Regions from separate parts of the Christiangramia sp. 3-2217-3z genome, predicted to be linked through region 2. Evidence: riboswitches for the same ligand, from Rfam matches in the RefSeq annotation. Region 2 holds a riboswitch; the other holds the start of a gene.
What was found. Region 2 has a riboswitch for cobalamin ahead of ACSHZO_RS12885 (TonB-dependent receptor plug domain-containing protein). Riboswitches for the same ligand answer to the same signal wherever they lie in the genome.
Positions count from the first base shown of each region.

Region 1: linked by a shared signal. The riboswitch ahead of ACSHZO_RS14690 (ribonucleotide-diphosphate reductase subunit beta) and the one ahead of ACSHZO_RS12885 (TonB-dependent receptor plug domain-containing protein) in region 2 are both predicted to bind cobalamin.

Region 1 covers NZ_JBNJLI010000009.1:110,063-119,332, reverse strand. Annotated here, with positions in the region: gene ACSHZO_RS14700 (GmrSD restriction endonuclease domain-containing protein) at 1-139, opposite strand, end outside; gene ACSHZO_RS14695 (cation transporter) at 302-1,096, opposite strand; adenosylcobalamin-variant (AdoCbl-variant) riboswitch at 1,730-1,826, shown strand; gene ACSHZO_RS14690 (ribonucleotide-diphosphate reductase subunit beta) at 1,943-2,917, shown strand; gene ACSHZO_RS14685 (ribonucleoside-diphosphate reductase subunit alpha) at 2,953-4,647, shown strand; gene ACSHZO_RS14680 (PAS domain-containing protein) at 4,659-5,225, shown strand; gene ACSHZO_RS14675 (histone H1) at 5,538-5,714, opposite strand; gene ACSHZO_RS14670 (acyl-CoA dehydrogenase family protein) at 6,018-7,076, shown strand; gene ACSHZO_RS14665 (bifunctional PIG-L family deacetylase/class I SAM-dependent methyltransferase) at 7,073-8,392, shown strand; gene ACSHZO_RS14660 (glycosyltransferase) at 8,311-9,270, opposite strand, start outside.
Region 2 covers NZ_JBNJLI010000007.1:87,107-96,376, reverse strand. Annotated here, with positions in the region: gene ACSHZO_RS12910 (serine hydrolase domain-containing protein) at 1-781, opposite strand, end outside; gene rmuC (DNA recombination protein RmuC) at 795-2,192, opposite strand; gene ACSHZO_RS12900 (ABC transporter ATP-binding protein) at 2,251-3,045, opposite strand; gene ACSHZO_RS12895 (iron ABC transporter permease) at 3,045-4,076, opposite strand; gene ACSHZO_RS12890 (ABC transporter substrate-binding protein) at 4,076-5,209, opposite strand; cobalamin riboswitch at 5,279-5,521, shown strand; gene ACSHZO_RS12885 (TonB-dependent receptor plug domain-containing protein) at 5,554-7,389, shown strand; gene ACSHZO_RS12880 (YncE family protein) at 7,396-8,439, shown strand; gene ACSHZO_RS12875 (S41 family peptidase) at 8,511-9,270, opposite strand, start outside.

The DNA of each region.
Region 1 (9,270 bases), on a different contig from region 2:
CATTGAATCGAATAAAATGATCATTCATTCTTTTCGCTAAGGGAGTGGAAAATTCAGACGTTTCATTGTCAAAATATCTTATACTCAATCTTTGAATTAGATGATCTAGGTGTACTTTGTTTGATTCTGTTAATTGCATAGAGTTTCTTTAGGATTGCACACAACGGTCCCGGCTATCGTAAGTTGCGGGAGTAAGAACGCGGATTTGTCGGATTAGTTCTTTTAATAATTGGTCTCTAAAATAGCCATTTTCAGCAAACTACCCGTTATTTGCGATGAGCCGTTGTTGTTGCCAGTGCGGCTACCTACCAATTTTTAAAATTCTTATTGCACCTTGGATTACAATAATGAATACAATTGTTCCAATAATTAGATCAGGCGTACTTGAATTTAACCAGTTGACTAGTAAGGCTGCGATTATTACTCCCGTATTAATTATAATGTCATTTGACGTGAAGATCATACTTGCTTTCATATGAGCTTCTTTTTTACTTTTTGATTTTTGAAGTAGGTATAAACATATACCATTTGCAATCAATGCTAAAATTGAAACAATTATCATTGTTGAAAAATCCGGAAGTTTTTCATTTCCAAAAAATCTTCTTAGAACTTCTGCAAATCCAATTAGCGCTAATAAAATTTGGAAGTAACCAGCTAAATTGGCTATTTTTTTCTTTTTTACGATTGAACCTCCTACAGCGAAAAGACTAATTCCATATACAAATGAATCTGCCAGCATATCTAAACTATCTGCAACTAATCCCATAGATTTTGAGATTAAGCCAGTTGTCATTTCTATGATAAAAAATGCAAAATTTATTATTAGTACAGACCAGAGTAATTTTTTTTGTTGAGAATTTTCTTCGAATTCAGTTTGGTCGGTTTGTTCCGTTTTAATTTTTTTAGTTCCTAATTTTAGTCCGCTTAATGATTCTTCTATAGATTGAATTCCACCCTCATGGAATACCGTTAATTTTCTATTTGGAATATCGAAATCGAGATTTTTAATACTAGAGATTTCATCTAATTTCATCCTAATCAGATTTTCTTCTGAAGGACAATCCATTTTTGAAATTTCGAAAACTGATTTATTCATTGAGATTAAATTTATCTAGCTGTTGCAAGATAAATTATGAATTTGAACTTGAGAACTTTCTTTTTTAGAAATTTGGTTTTTAAACTGAATGCTCAATGTCCGCATTGGCTACAACTGGTTATATCCACTAAATTATACAATTTTATCCGAGTATGATAAGGGATAAACACAGTTTTGAGTGTTATTCGCAATTCAGCACGGATTAATTATAGAACGGCTACACTTCATTCAATTAGCTGTACGGAGTTTCAATTGAGGGTTCGAAACCAACCTTCTTGAATATTTGAGGTGCTAAATTAGGTGCGTATATTTCAATTCTACAGTCTTCGAAAGCCGATTATTGCTATGAAAAGCAAAATCTGGTTAGTTCCTCTTTCTCCGCAAAGACAGCGGACTAATATATTTAGAATGTTGTTATTAAATTTACACCCAATCCTATTCAGATTGGGTGTTTTTTTATTTTCTATTCTTAGTTGTTTGGTCTTTTTTCACTTCTATTTACTAGCTGTTTTCTAATTTTAAGTTACTTTCAAAATCTTACTACAGTTTTTGATGTGTAAAACTGTGTTGATAACTTAAAGTCTAATTGAAAGATCAACGTATCTTTCTTTATAAGTTTACAACTATTAGTTAATTCGATGTTCAAGGGGAATCATGTGAAATTCATGAACTGTTGCGCAACTGTAAATAATCTTGATTCTGGATTATAAGTCAGACTACCTTTTCGAATTAATGACTTTTACTTTCGCATAAAAAGTAATGGTCCTGGATTATTTCGTGGTCTTACTCGATACTTTCCTCTCCATTCCATTTTATGCTTTTGTTTAACATTAATACATAAGCATTATGAGTATTTTTAGCAAGAGGCTGAATTACAAGCCGTTTGAATATCCTAAAATTTTGGAATTTACAGATGCTATCAACAAATCCTTTTGGGTACATTCAGAAGTAGATTTCACAGCCGATGTTCAGGATTTTCATACCTACCTCTCCACTAGCGAAAAAGATGTGGTCAAAAAAAGTTTACTGGCGATAGCGCAAATCGAGATCGCTGTAAAGTCATTTTGGGGCGATCTTTATAAGCACTTACCAAAACCAGAATTTAACGGACTAGGAAGTACATTCGCTGAATGTGAATTTAGACATTCACAGGCTTATTCTCAACTCTTAGAAGTTTTAGGCTATAATAACGAGTTTGCAAAAGTAGTGGAAGTCCCGGCAATTAAAAACAGAATCAAATATTTATCTGAAGCCCTTGAACATAGTAAGGCAGATGATCCCAGGGACTATGTCTCTTCTTTAATATTGTTTTCAATTTTAATCGAAAACGTATCCTTGTTTAGTCAATTCGCAATTGTACTTTCTTTTAATCGCTTTAAGGGTGTGATGAAGAATATCAGTAACATTATTGCATGGACTTCAGTAGATGAACAAATTCACGCGAATGCGGGTGTCTATATCATCAATCAAATTCGTGAAGAATGTCCAGATTATTTTGATGAAGAACTAAATAAGAAACTCATAGGAATCGTCAAAAAGTCAATTGAGGTTGAAGAAGAAATTCTTGATTGGATCTTCGAAACTGGGGAGTTACAAAACATCAATAAAAAAAATCTGATGGACTTTATGAAATTCAGATTAGATGAAAGTTTACACAGCATAGGATTATCAAAAATTTATAACATCTCGACTGAAGAATACCAACCAATGCTATGGTTTGAAGAAGAGATTTTCGCAAACAGTCTGGATGATTTCTTCGCTAGACGCCCAGTGGAGTATACTAAACACGATAAAAGTATTACTGCGGCAGACCTTTTTTAAACCTTATTCAATTTTAGGAGAAACTCGATAACACTATGACCACAACTGTGAAAACTCAACCATTGATTGACAGTGACACTACTAAAGAAAGACTTTGGTGGCTTAATGATGAAAGTCAGCAAATATTAAACAGGGGCTACCTTTTAAAGGGAGAAACCGTTAAGTCTGCTATTGAGCGTATAGCCAACGCTTCAGCAAAAAGATTGTATAAACCAGAATTAGCAGAAGCCTTTATCGAAATGATTGAGCGTGGCTGGATGAGTTTAAGTTCTCCTATCTGGGCAAATATGGGAACTGAGCGCGGCTTACCAATTTCATGTTTTAATGTCTATGTGCCAGATAATATTGAGGGAATAACCCATAAACTCGGAGAGGTCATCATGCAAACCAAAATAGGCGGAGGTACTTCCGGTTATTTTGGAGAACTAAGAGGAAGAGGAAGCGCGGTAACTGATAATGGTAAAAGTAGTGGTGCAACTAGTTTTATGAAACTATTTGATACAGCTATGGATACTATCTCTCAGGGTGGTGTACGCCGTGGGGCATTTGCAGCATATTTGGATATAGATCATCCAGATATAAAAGAGTTTTTAGAAATCAAAAATATCGGTAATCCCATTCAGAATTTATTCAACGGCGTTTGTGTGCCCGACTACTGGATGCAGGAAATGATAGAAGGAGACATGGATAAACGTGAAATCTGGGCCAAAGTCTTAGAGAGTCGGCAGCAAAAAGGTCTTCCCTATATTCTCTTTAAGGATAATGTCAACCGTTTTAAGCCACAGGTTTATAAAGATAAGAACAGAACGATACATTCAAGTAACTTATGCTCCGAAATTGCATTACCATCTACGGAAGATGAATCATTTATTTGCTGTCTTTCTTCCATGAACCTAGAATTATACGACGAATGGAAGGATACGGAAGCTGTAAAACTTGCGGTCTATTTTCTGGATGGAGTTTTACAGGAATTTATCGCCAAAACTGAAGGGAATCACTATCTGGCTTCGGCAAACCGATTTGCTAAAAATCATCGTGCCCTTGGATTGGGAGCTATGGGATGGCATTCATATTTGCAAAAGAAAAGGATCCCGTTCGAAGGAATGCAGGCAAAGGGAATTACCCACAACATCTTCGAAGATATTAGTGTTAAAGCAACTAAGGCAAGTAAGGAACTTGCCGTGATTTATGGAGAACCGGAAATTCTCAAAGGCTATGGATTGAGAAACACAACCTTAATGGCCATCGCACCAACGACCTCCTCTTCAGCAATACTTGGACAAACATCCCCCGGTATTGAACCGTTTAGCAGTAATTACTATAAAGCTGGACTGGCAAAAGGAAACTTCATGCGTAAGAATAAATATCTAAAAGAATTGTTAGCTGAAAAAGGTCTTGATAATGAAGATACTTGGAGGAGCATCATGTTAAATCACGGAAGTATTCAACATTTAGACACGCTGACTCAAGAGGAAAAAAATGTTTTTAAAACTTTTAAAGAGATAAGTCAGTTAGAAATTATTCAGCAGGCTTCCATACGCCAAAAGTTTATAGATCAAGCTCAAAGTCTCAATTTGAATATTCCCTCAGGCTTACCTGTAAGGGAGGTCAATAAATTACTGATCGAAGCCTGGAAACTCGGGGTTAAGACTTTGTACTACCAGAGAAGTCAAAGTGTTTCTAAAGAGTTTGTCTCAGACATTGTAAGTTGTTCCAGTTGTGAAGCATAAATAATTAGATCATGAAAAATAATCTTTACAATATGAGATGTCTGGATATATATTTATCCGGATTATCAAAAGAACAATATGATAATATTAAACATGAAATAGATCCTTCTAAAATGAAAAGAGGACCTTTGGTAAGTTGGGATATTTTTATGGATAGTTATCAAAAGAAAATACGCGATGCCAGAAAATCTTCAGAAATTAAACAAGTTTATGCATTAGCTGAGAAATTCAGATGGAGGAATGATTTGAAATTGGCCTTCAAAGAATATGAATATGAGGCTTTGGTCATTACAGATTTGAACCAAAAAATAATCTGGCTGAATGAAGGATTCACAAAAATGACTGGCTATTCCAAAAATTTCGCAATAAATAAAAGTCCTAAATTTTTACACGGAGAAAATACTTCCTTAGAGGCAAAATTAAGATTTAGAGAAAAGATAGCTCAGAATAAGCCATTTAAAGAAATCATTATCAACTATAAGAAGGATAGAACTGCTTACAATTGTGAGATCAAGGTAATCCCATTGTTTAACGATAATACAACCCATTATCTGGCATTTGAACAAAAGGTGAGATGAATCACAATGTTATTAAGTTCGGCGGTACAGCTTTGTATTTGATAGATGAAATGCCTTCTTTTACTGCTATATTTAGCAGGTGACAAATAAAAAGTAAATATTCTGGAAGAAACTATAGGAATAAAGTTTCAGACATGTTTGCACAAGGTAGAACGTTGTATTTTATAATATTAGGCAATCGAAGTTACTTCCCCAGAAAGCTTTCAAAGTACGGCTCTAGGATAATGTTATTGGAATCTTAATAATAAAGCTTGGAGGCAGATTTAAACTTCTATTTAATAAAAAAAACCTCCTTTTCAGGAGGTTTTTAGTTTACTTTTTTGATTCTGCAACAGAGACTTTACGAAATTCTTTTAGAAGTTTTTCTAATTCCAAAGAGGCTTTTCTTGCTCTGGTTCCAGCACTTTTATTACCACTCTCTAATTGAGTATTGGCCTCTGTCTGGAATGATTCAAATGTTGACTGAATGTTTTCAACTAGCTCTTTCATTTTTGAGATTTTTAGGTTAATGTGCGAAAATAGAAGATTTTTCCGGGATGCGGACCTCTTCCTGCGTTTTTCGTAGCACCATTGGGTGATAGGAGAGATTTATTTGCATTTGATTATTCAGATAAGCATTTTTAATTAAGTGAATATTAGTTTTCTAATATGATTTAATCATAAAAATTTTTCGATTACTCCTCATCCCCTTGAATACATCCATTCATATACTTTCAAGCGTTTAAAATAATTTAGTATGATATTAACAATGGAGTGCAGGGTACATTCTATTTTTATTTAAAAAAAACAAGCATGCCCAATTTTGCAGATATTAATTCATGTTGTTTAAAGATGCCAGAAGATTCAAGGCATTTTCCAGCGGCTGCAATGCAATTGCTTCATGAACAATCATTGCTTCAAATTAATCTTCCGAAGAGATTTCGGGTAATAGATGAACGCATACCTGTTTATAAAACACTATGTAAGATTGGTAAATGCAATCTGTCTGTAGGGCGTATTTATGAAGGTCATTTAAACGCGATCAAGCTCATTAAGGATCATGGATCTGAGTCACAACAGGAGTATTTTTTCCAGGAGGCCAGAATTGGAAAATTATTTAGCGTTTGGAATACAGAAATGAGTTCTGAAGCCCTTACAGCACAAGTAAGTCATAGCAAGCTTAAACTGAATGGAGCAAAAACTTTTTGTTCAGGAGGATTACAAATTGATTATGCGATCATAACTGCTGAAGTTGCGGGTGATAAACAGATGTTGATCATTCCGCTTAAGGAATATCCGAAACTAATCGAGGACTGGTCCCTGTGGAATCCCATGGGAATGAAAAACTCGGTAAGTTGCCGAATCGATTTTTCGGGGATAGAGATTTCAAGCGATTTGAAGTTAGGTAAATTAAATGCTTACCAGCAACAGCCGTGGTTTTCGGGTGGCGCCATGCGTTTTGCAGCGGTTCAACTCGGCGGGGCAGAGGCATTGATGCTCTCTACGATCGATCACTTGAATGCACAAAACAAATCCAGTGACCCTTATCAACAACAGCGTATGGGTACTATGGCGATACTGGTCGAATCTGGGAAGTTCTGGTTACAAAAAGCCCAGGAAATAGATGATCATCAGGAAAATTATTCTTCAGCTGAAATTGTGAATTTTGCCGATATGATGCGCAGTGCGATTTTAAATATTTCCGAAGAAATCTTACAGCTAACCGAACGTTCTATTGGCGTCCAGGGTTTTATGGAAAATCATCCAATGGAGCAGGTTTACAGGGATCTTAAAGTATATCTTAAACAACCTGGACCGGATCTTGCTCTCAAAAATGTAGGAGCTTATACTTTTGATCATTATACGAAATGAAAAATACCCGGGAACACATAGAGAAAGCCCCATTTCTAAATATCGAAGGACTCCACAGGGATTTGGGAAAAGTGATCATTGTAGCCCCACATCCCGATGATGAAAGCCTTGGCTGCGGAGGATTAATCGCTCATTTAGCTGCTCAGAATGCAGAAGTATACGTACTATTTCTTACCAATGGTGATGCTTCGCATCCTAATTCCAGTAAATTTCCACCAGATAAATTGGGGAAATTGCGAAAGTCTGAAGCGATTAATGCCTGTAAGATTTTAGGGGTAAAGGAAGAAAATCTCATATTTCTAAATGCTGGTGATGGGAAATTAGCTGAAAAGTTTAAAAATGACCATTCGGTCATAAATGAATTAAAACAATTCTTTCTGCAGAAGGAACCGGACACTATTTTTTCACCCTGGCGTAGAGACCATCATATTGATCATGTTGCTGCTTATAATCTGATCAATAAAGCAGCGGAGAGCCTGGAAAGCACTATTGTTGAATATCCAATCTGGCTCTGGAAAAAAGGAGAATCTGCCGACTGGCCCGCCAAAGATGAGGTTCTGGTTTTCAGATTAAAGATAGATTCTGTAAAAGAAATTAAGAAAGCAGCGATCCAGGCTCATATAAGTCAGACTACAAATTTGATCGATGATGATCCTGAAGGTTTTATTCTCACTGAAGATCTAATGCAGCCGTTTATAGGGAATTATGAATATTTCTTTTTTCCAGCCAAATCTAAACCTGCAGTTAATGAAACCTATTTTGAGAACTTATATGCAGATAATGACGATCCATGGGATTTTGAAACTAGCAGTTACGAGCAGGAAAAATACCATAAAACTATTGCTGCGGTCTCAGGAAAGTCATTCGAGAATGCTTTAGAGATTGGATGTTCCAACGGAGTTTTCACCAGGTTATTAGCTCCAAAGTGCAAAAATCTACTTGCTATTGATCTTAGTCAGCAAGCCTTAAAATCTGCTAGAAAAAGGTGTGCCGGGTTATCGCAATGCAAATTCATGCAATGGGATATTGGTAATGGTCTGCCAGGAAGTAATTATGACGCCATCTTTTTATCTGAAGTAGGTTATTATTTCGATCTGGAAAGATTAGGTATAATATTTAAAAATATTACGAACTCTTTGCAGTCAGGTGGAATTTTAGTCATGGTGCACTGGACAGCTTATGTTAGATCATATCCACTAACGGGACAACAGGTACATGATCACTTCAGAAAAAATTACTCTAATCGTTTTAAACTGCTTAATTCGGAGCGAGCTGAACTATATATCTTGGAAGTCTGGGAAAAAACTGAAAAATGACTCTCTAGTTCGTTAATAGCTTCAGCTATATTGATATTAGGATGGGCGGCATTCCATGGAGAATGATCTTTCAAAAAATTTTCCAGGTAAATGACCAGTGAATTACTATTATGGTGGATTTCAATTAAAGATAGCAGCGCCTGTTTCTTAATTTTCAACTGTTGACCGATAGAATTCAGAAGGTCTTCAGAAGGCTGAGAGTAATATTGTTTAATTTCAGCGAAAGCCGTGAAACGTACTCTTAGTTTTTCATAGCCTTCAACATTTTCAGTTTTAGAAGCCGACCAGTTCTGGATCTGGGAACCAAAACCACCCTGAACCCTGGATGAGCTACGGCAGGAAGTAGTAACTATAGGCTCCATCGCATGTTTAATATGATAACCATAGCTTATCACTTTCTGATACAATGCGATATCTTCCAGGCAGGCGATAGGAGGTATGCCTCCAATTTTTTTATAAACGGAATTTCGAACCGCCATGTTAGGTCCTGAATTATGAGAGTGCCTCGGCCAGGGATCAGATTGCTGTGGGTATATTTCACTTTCAAGTCTGCTTACCAGGTCAAGATAATGCCTGTTTTCAAAAAGATTCTTCTTTGCATCAGCATTTAAACCTTTTGTGTCTGGAATTATCTGTCCGCATATAAGATCTACCGGTTCAGTTTGAAATTTTAGAAATGAATCTAGCCAGTTCTTATCTGCTATGGTATCAGCATCGGTCATGATTATTAAACCGGTATCAGTAAGTCTCTCGCTGGCAAGATCCATTAAAACTCTTCTCGCTGCACCAACATTATTGATCGCTGGATTGTTTGTTACATGAATATAGAATGGAAACCCAGGATTGAGTTCCTGAAATAGTTTACATAGCTCTACAGT
Region 2 (9,270 bases):
TTACAGATTGCATTTTATAGCCATCGATGGTTGTCCAGGAATTGTCATAACCAAACCACCGCCAGGAATGTGATGCCCCAATTGGGTCCATAATATTTTCCTTCAAAACGGCAGGCAAAGGCTTTCTGAAGACTTGCAGCAGGCTGTAAGCGAGTACATTTACTCGTACATCATTATATTTAAAAAATGTACCGGGTTCATTTAACTTACGGGATCTCCAGCTATCGATATTTCCATTTGCCGAGGGTCTGTCTGTCCAGTCATGGCTATCCCACAACTCACCACTCCAGTCAGAATTTTGCTGAAGTAAGTGTTTCCATGTAATTTTAGAATTGTGTGGACCGTCAAATGTGCCATCCCAAACATATCCTGATACGGTATCATTGAGGTTGCGAATGATATTTTTCTGTAAAGCAATTAACGCGGTAGTAGAAAGAAAGCTTTTGGTAACACTAAAGGTCATATCCACTCTTTGAATATCGCCCCATTCAGCAATTTTATAGCCGTTTTTTAATATCAATCCTGCCGGACCACCACGGCGCTTTACGGGTCCCATAATCTTGTGAAAAGGTTCCAGTTCAAAACCTTTCAAAATGGCTTGTTCAAGGTCTCGGGCTCCGGAATATTCATTTTTCTTAGCAAAGTTGATTGCTGCATCCAGGCTGAGATCGAAAGTTTCGGGTGACCTTGACTCCCAGAGTGTATCTGAAGGGAAATAGATCTCCTGCGCCTGGGTGGTGCATAAAAAGATGAATAAAATTGAACTGATCCAGAATTTCATGGCTGCAAGATATTTAATTCTCGTTCAAAGTTTCTGAATTTGAGTCTCGAATTAGTTTACGGTCGATCTGTTTTGAGGCTTTAGCTCCAAGTTTTTTCAAACGCTCCACTTTTCTAATAAGATTTCCTTTTCCTGTAAGTTTTTTCATGGCACCGTCATACGAATTCTGAACTGTCCCAATCTGTCTGCCAACTTTTTCCAGTTCTATGGTAAGATTCGTAAAAGAATCATATAAAGCACCGGCCTGGTTTGCGATCTCTATCGCATTTTGCTTTTGCTTTTCATTCTGCCACATACTTTCGATCGTTCTTAGTACCGCGAGCAGGGTGGTAGGAGTTACCAGAATAATGTTTTGCTCAAAAGCTTCGTTGTAAAGATTAGGGTTTTCATTGCTAGCAACCGCAAATGCCGCTTCAATTGGGATGAACAACAGTACAAAATCGGGGCTTGCCTCCTGGTGAAGCATCTGGTAATTCTTTTTACTTAATTCCTGAACACGCTGTTTCAGGGCCAGCAAATGATCTTTTAAATGAGCAGACTGCTCAGTGAGATCTTCGGCATTTACATACCTTTCATAAGCATTAAGCGAAACTTTAGAATCCACGATCAACTTTTTAGCACCCGGCAGATTGATCACTACATCCGGGATTACTCGTTTTCCTTCCTGTGTGGAAATACTTTGCTGCACATCATATTCGTTACCTTTGGTAAGTCCGCTTTTTTCCAGGACCCGCTCCAGGATCATTTCACCCCAGTTTCCCTGCATTTTGGTGTTCCCTTTTAAAGCCTTGGTGAGATTGTTCGCTTCTTCGCTAATTTTAATATTTTGCTCATTCAGAAATCGTAATTTTTCTCCCAGTTCTGCATGTCTTTTTACTGAAGCCAGGTTGCTATCATTAATTTTATCTTCAAATTCCTTTAATTTTTTATCAAGCGGATTCAGAATCGCAGAAATATTCTTCTGATTCAGATCCGTGAATTTTTCAGATTTTTGTTCGAAGATCCGATTAGCGAGGTTTTCAAATTGCTCGTTAAATTTTGCGTGCAGTTTCTCAATTTCCTGGTTCAGGGTCTTACTTTTCTCTAGTAGGTGCTCATTTTCGGCTTCTTTCTGTGTCAATAGAATCTGAATTTTTCCACGCTCATTTCTAAGAGTTTCCAATTGCTCTTCTTTTTTCTGAAGCACTTCTATGCTTTCATTTTTAAGCTGTGATATGTTCGTTTTATGATCTTCTAACTGACTGGTGTAAAGTTTTCTACCACTATTTATCTGAAGTTTAAGTTGTTCAATTTGATAGTCGGCATTTTTTAAAACCTCTTTTGATTTTGTGACTTTTAAGAAGTAAGCAAGTGCGAAGCCTAAGGCGAAAACAAACAGACAGAGAATCATCAGGAAGACCGGTTCAGGCATAAATCGTAGTTTGCTAAATATAATTATTTCGGAAATTCTTCAGCGTATTTTATCGGTTTTAGCTGCTTATTCTGAAGCTGGCCGATTGCCTGTCGAAGGTAATAAGTTCAGAAGGAAATAACGAATCGAAAACACCAGAAGCCATCAATTCCTTCGGTGTACCAGTAAACGATTTGCCATCCTTCAAAATGATTAGCTTATCACAAAGTTGTATGGCCAGGTTGATCTCATGAGTTGCAAAGATGATCGCCTTACCGGTCTTTTCTGTAAGTTGTTTCAGTAATTTCAGCATAAACGCTTTATGATAAATGTCAAGATGAGTGGTAGGTTCATCCAGGATGATCAAAGAAGTGTCCTGTGCAATTGCCCTGGCTATTAAGACCTTCTGAAACTGTCCGTCGCTAAGTTCGTAACACTTTGTATTTGCGAGTTCTTTTATGTTAACAAGTTCTATAGCATTTTGTACGGCTTCTTTATCTTCCCGATCCAGTTTCCCGATCCAGTTCGTGTATGGTTGCCGACCCAGAGCGATCAATTCCCGGACGCTTAAATTTCTTGAAACATGCTGTTCAGTAAGTACAAGACTAAGCTGTTTTGAAAGCTCTTCTGAACTGATGTTGCTTATATTTTTATTATTTACAATAACCTCACCCTTAAGAGGTTCAAGTGATCTACTTAATGTTTTGAGTAAAGTAGATTTTCCAGCGCCATTTACTCCTATAACTGCAGTAAGCTCGTTCCTATCGATCTCAAAATCAATATTTTCAGCAATGATCTTAGCTGTAGATCTTTCAGAATAACCTATGGAGAGTCCGCTAGTTTTTAAAATGCTATTTGAGCTTTTGTTCTCCATTAGAAATTAAATCTACGTTTTCTTATAAGAAGCCAGATAACTACGGGTGCTCCAATAAGCGATGTGATGGCATTTATTGGTAAACTAAATTCACTGCCGGGCAGTTGAGAGACTATATCGCATAATAACATTAAGATGGCTCCACCAAAAATTATCGCCGGGAACAAAATAATATGGTTTGCAGAAGGGATGATCTGTCTTATTAAATGCGGTACCGCAAGGCCTATAAATGCAATTGGCCCAGCGAAAGCGGTAATACTACCCGCCAGCAGACTGGTTGCTAATATCACCAGGAATCTATTTCTTTTGATATTGGTTCCCATACTTTTTGCGTACTGTTCGCCAAGAAGCAAAGAATTGAGATTCTTTATGGAAGCAAGTGTGATAAGTACACCAGTAGTCCAGAAAACAGTTAAAATACCTACTTCTTCCCAACTCAGGTTACCCAGGCTGCCATAGGACCAGAATATATACTGCTGAAGATCTGCAGCGGGACTAAAGTAGGCCAGGACACTTACGATCGCAGCAGTGAAACTGGCAAACATAAGACCTATGATCAATATCGCCATAGTATCTCTAAGTCGTAATGATGCGATAATAACGGCTAGTAGCACGAGTAAGCTACCTAAACTCGATGCTATGACGAGACTCCATTTTGATAACAATATTGCGGCAAAACCAGCACCGAATAGTGCAGATCCCATAAATACAATGGCAACTCCTAGGCTGGCACCACTGCTTAAACCTAGAACATAGGGTCCGGCTAGCGGATTTCTGAATAATGTTTGCATTAGCAAACCACTAACTGCCAGGCCAGATCCTGTAATGATCGCTGTGACTGCCTTCGGTAATCTGAATTCCAGAATTATATATCTCCAGGTTTCTTTTTCTACTGCAAAACCAGTAAGAGAGGCAATTACTTCAGAAAAAGGTATTCTTACCGATCCCAGGCTAATATTGAGTAGCAGGCAGCATAGAAGGGCAACTCCCAGGAAGACTATGGTTAAAGTATACTTTTTCCTGCTCCACATTAGTTGAGAGGTTTGAAAAATACATTCTCATGATCCTGAAGAAGATCAGGATGAAAGATTGTGATTAGGTCTTTTAGGATTAGATCTGGGCGTTGTGGACCAAGTTCATAAAAAAGAACTCCGCCAGTAGCGCCTTTTGATAAGCTCACGGTATAAACCTCTTTATCCTTTACCGCTTTGAATTTATCGTAGTGAACCGAGTTCTCGGTAAGTTGAGCATAGCTCTCAAACTGGCCGGAACTTATCCAGGTATCGGCATTAACAGCTTTGTCCAGTACACTTTCGAATGAAAGTGCCAGACTGCCTTCTCCTTCAGTATCAGCATATAGATAACTTGCATTAGCATCTTTAATAAATTGCGCCTGCCAGCTATTACCATAGGGAACATACCACTTGTCATTATACATGGAACCGGCTATCACTACTGGTTTAGTTTTAGATAGAGAAGCTAATTCTTTTGCCTTAAGGTAGGAGGTTTCAATATCATCGAATATTTTTTCAGCCTCCTCATTTTTGTCAAACAACACACCAAAAAACTTGATCCATTCAGCTTTACCTAAAGGTGTTTTTTCAGTCCAGTCCCCGTTGTAAAGTACAGGAATTCCGGTTTTTTTTATTGTTTCAAGACTTTTATTAGTGGCATCGATCGCAAATCCAACAACTACATCGGGCGATAGGTCGATCAGGATCTCTGTATTGATATTCTCGTTTTGACCAAGTTCCTGTATACTTCCTGAGTCGATCAGTTTCCTGGTTTTTTCTGAAGAGATATACCGGGTACCAGGAAAGCCAGTCAATTTATTTTCCAGACCTAAAGCTTCGAGCGCCGGAATATGGGTTGTGGAGGTGACTACGATATTTTTTACAGGAATTTCCAGCTTTTCATCAAAGTCGATGCTGTCTGGGATAGTGGCACCGGACTGGTGAAGTACATACCTGAAAGTAATCTTTGCTCCTGGCCATGGGGTGGCCACTTCCAGGATCTTATAATTTTCATAGGATTTTATGCTAAAGCCCTCTGCATATTTAATTGAGGTAGTTTCAGCTGACTGATTTATAGTCTCCTGCCGGGATGAATTGTCCTTGCAGGAAATTAAAACGATACAAAGAATTATAAAAATAGACTGCTTCACGAATGTTTTTTGGTTATCAAAAGTAAGATTATTTAAACTTTTCCAGGACTTACCAAACTTAATTGTTTATTTTCGCCTCGAAATTTTGGTTTGACGTCGATGTATTTCTGCGTTAATTAAAAGGGAATCAGGAGAATTTGAACTTTTTAAATTCTATAGAAATAATAGTGTTTCTTTATGCCTGAGCTGTTCCCGCAACTGTAAGCTTAGCCCGTTTGGGTGGCTGCAATTATTCTTCAAACCACTGCCAAAAGGCGGGAAGGTAAATTGTAGTACGCGAGCCAGGAGACCTGCCCGAATTTCAACTAGTATCGAGTGACTTTCGGGATAAAGGTCGGCAGATTATGAACAGAACGAACTACATTTTTTTAATCCTTATTGGCATTTGCTGTATATCAGCTCGTGCTCAAAGTGATTCCATTCACTGGCTACAGGAGGTAGAGCTAAGTGATGTAAAGCTTCAGCAATTTTCAACGGGTCAGCATATTACAAAAATTTCAGACTCCCTACTTAAAAAGAATCAGCCGCAATTAACCGATATTTTAAATTTTAATTCCTCAATTTATTTCAAGGAAAATGGTCGTGGAATGGTCTCTTCCCCTTCATTTCGAGGAACTACTGCATCCCAAACAGCAGTAATTTGGAATGGAATTAATATCAATTCACAATTTAATGGTCAGCTCGATTTTAACACTGTGAATACAGGTGCCTATGATCAGATTTCAATTAGGGGTGGTGGGGGTAGTGTGGTTTATGGTACCGGAGCTATTGGCGGAAGCGTTCATTTTAATAATTCAGTATCATTCAGAAATAAACAGGAACACCAGTTGCTATTGCAGTACGGAAGTTTTAATACAGTAGATACTCGATACAATTTTAAACTGGCTAAGAATAATTGGAGTTTAAATTTAGCACTTGCCAGGAATAGTAGCGACAATAATTATGAGTTTCCCGGCGATCGCGGAGAAAATTTAAATGGAGCGTATTACAATCATAGCGTGAATATAGCATTGGGTTATCGAATTGATTCAGACCATACTTTAAAATTTATTAGTGAAACCTATGGTGGTAAACGTCATTTTTCCTTAATACGTCCTTCAGAAAACAGAACCAAATACCTGGATCTCAACAATCGAAATTTGTTGGAATGGCATGCTGAGCTTTCAGATTTCCAGCAAACTACGAGTTTAGCTCTTATCAATGAAGAATATAAATATTTTGCGAATACTGAGTCTGATAGTTACTCTTTCGGAGTAGCAAAAAGCTTAATCGCCAAATACGATCTCGATTATAATCTAAATTCTGATATTCTGCTGAACACCGTAATTCAAAACACCTATACCGATGGGGAAGGAAGCAACATTGGGAATAACGACCGGAATATTTTTTCAGCAGCTATTTTGGGAAAACATCAAATTACAGATGTCTTACAGTATGAAGCGGGACTTAGAAAGGAAATTACCGGGAATTATGAGAGTCCGCTCTTATTTTCGCTCGGAGTGAATTATGAGCTGACAGATTTCTATACGCTGAAATTAAATGCTTCAAAAAACTTCAGGATTCCGACGTATAATGATTTATACTGGTCTTCCGCAGGAAATCCTGACATAAATACTGAAAAATCTTTACAGGCTGAACTTGGGAACCAGTTTAGTGTTCAAAATATGGAAGCCGGAGTTACTTTTTATTATAATGATGTAAGTGATATGATACGATGGTTACCCGGAACCGATGGAATATGGCGACCAGGAAATGAAGACGAAGTAAATATCTATGGATTGGAGTCTTTTTTTAATTGGAATAAAACTTTTTCAAAAGATCAAAACTTCCATGCCAGGCTTAGCTATGCTTATACAATTTCTAGAAATCAGGAAACCAGCAGGCAGTTAATTTACGTGCCATTTCACAAAGCAACAGGAAATTTGAGTTACAGTTTTCATCATTTCACGCCTTCTATACAGGTTTTATACAATGGCTTAGTATATACCAGGACAGATCATAGCGAAGAGCTCCCTGGGTACTTTCTAGCCAATCTGGCATTGGCTTACACTATGGGCAGGGAAAGAGAGTGGGAGCTAGGCGGAAGAGCAAACAATTTATTTGATACAGCCTATCAAAACGTCGAAGACCGGTGGATGCCGGGAATCAATTTTAATTTTTATATCAATTTTAAATTCTAATTAACAATGAAAATCACCAAACTTTTTACTTTGAGCCTCATAGGTTCTTTTTTATTACACTCCTGTAGTAGTGATGATGATAACAATATTGCAGAACCAACACCGCCTGAAAGTGCTGCCTATACCAATGGTGTTTTTGTGGTAAATGAAGGCTCTCAATCTACCGGGACCGTTTCCTTCTTAGATGCCGCCAGTACTTCTATAGAGAACAATATTTTTGAAACGGTAAATCCAGAAATGGATCTTGGTAAATTTGTACAATCTATGTTCTTTGATGAAGATAATGCGTACATTATTGCCAATGGCTCCAATTTAATTACAGTAGTTGATCGTTACACGTTTGAATATAAAGGTCAGGTAGATAGTGGTCTAAATATTCCGTATTATGGAGTGGTCTATGACGGAAAGGCTTATGTAACAAATCTGGCCGACTTTAGTACAGGAACCGATGACTTTATTGCAGTTATTGATCTTACTTCTCTTGAAGTGGAAGAAACAGTAGTGGCTGGTACTTATCTTGATTTTGTAGATGAAGAAGATGGCGTTATTTATGTTGAAGGAGCTTCATTTGGAACTGGGAATGCAGTCCATGCTTTTGATCCCGCAACCAATTCAATAACTAAAACGTATACTACTGTGGAAGGGGTAAATTCTTTTGAAATTGAAGGTGAGCAGCTATTTGCTTTGTCCTCGTCACAATTGCAGGTTTTTAATTTAGATTCCGGAGAGGAGACTTACCATATTGATTTTCCTGAAGAAGTGAATAGTGCTAGAAATCTCGTTTTTGAAAATGACATGTTTTATTTTACATCAGGATTAGCGGTATATGGTTTAGCTGAGACAGCCACAACATTTCCAGAAGAAAGTTTATTCGAATTTACCGACGTAATTACTTTATATGCGTTTGATGTGGAAGATGGATTCATCTGGACAGGAGATGCTAAAGACTACGCTTCTGCAGGTACAGTAAGAATTTACAATAATTCAGGTGAATTAGAGAATGAATTTGAAGTAGGAGTTAATCCAAATAGTTTTTATTTCATCGATTAATTGGTCAATCGATTTTAAAATAAAAAAACCCAGCTCAATGAGCTGGGTTTTTTTTATTATCTAATTCTCAATTATTTAGAGAATTCTAATCTTTTATTCTGACCTGGAATTTCAGGTAATTCGTCAATATACATTTTCTGATACGTCGCTTTTTGAACTCCAGACTCGCTGAATTCGTTATACCAGTACTCTTTCTGAGTGGAAATCATACCTCTGTTTCCAGCGATAACATTTAGAGCAGCATTCAGCAATGGGTCTGAAGCTTCTCCAAGAACTCCAAGATCTGATATGCTCTCTACAATTTCAGTATCTGGTGTGATACCGTCAAATGGCACACCTACATCATTTGAGTTAACAGATTCATACACTAATGGTTGAATAGCGTACGTATGATCTGGATTAGCTCCAGTTCTTCCAAAATTACTTGAGTCATATAGGGTTACAGATGCCTGTGATTTCCCTACAGTTTGGTCTCCTATTGTAACCACATCTATGTAAGGAGCGAGCCCATTCACTACCAGTTCACTGGCCGAAGCTGTAGAACTGGAAACGATTGCATATAATCTTGTAAGATTTAGACTGTTGATCGCCTCACCTCCCTCAAGAGCTGTAGTAAATCTGTTGAACAACCTGTCTGGATCATTGCTGAGGAAGTAATTCTGATAATCTGCATTCCACCGTTGTTTAGCGAATATCTCACCGGTAAACTGTCCTGTGATCATACTAGCTAATCTGGTAGCTGAACTAACACGGCCACCACCATTATAACGCAGGTCAAGAATCAATTCGGTAATCCCCGCAGCCTGGAAATCTGCAAATGCAGCGTTCATT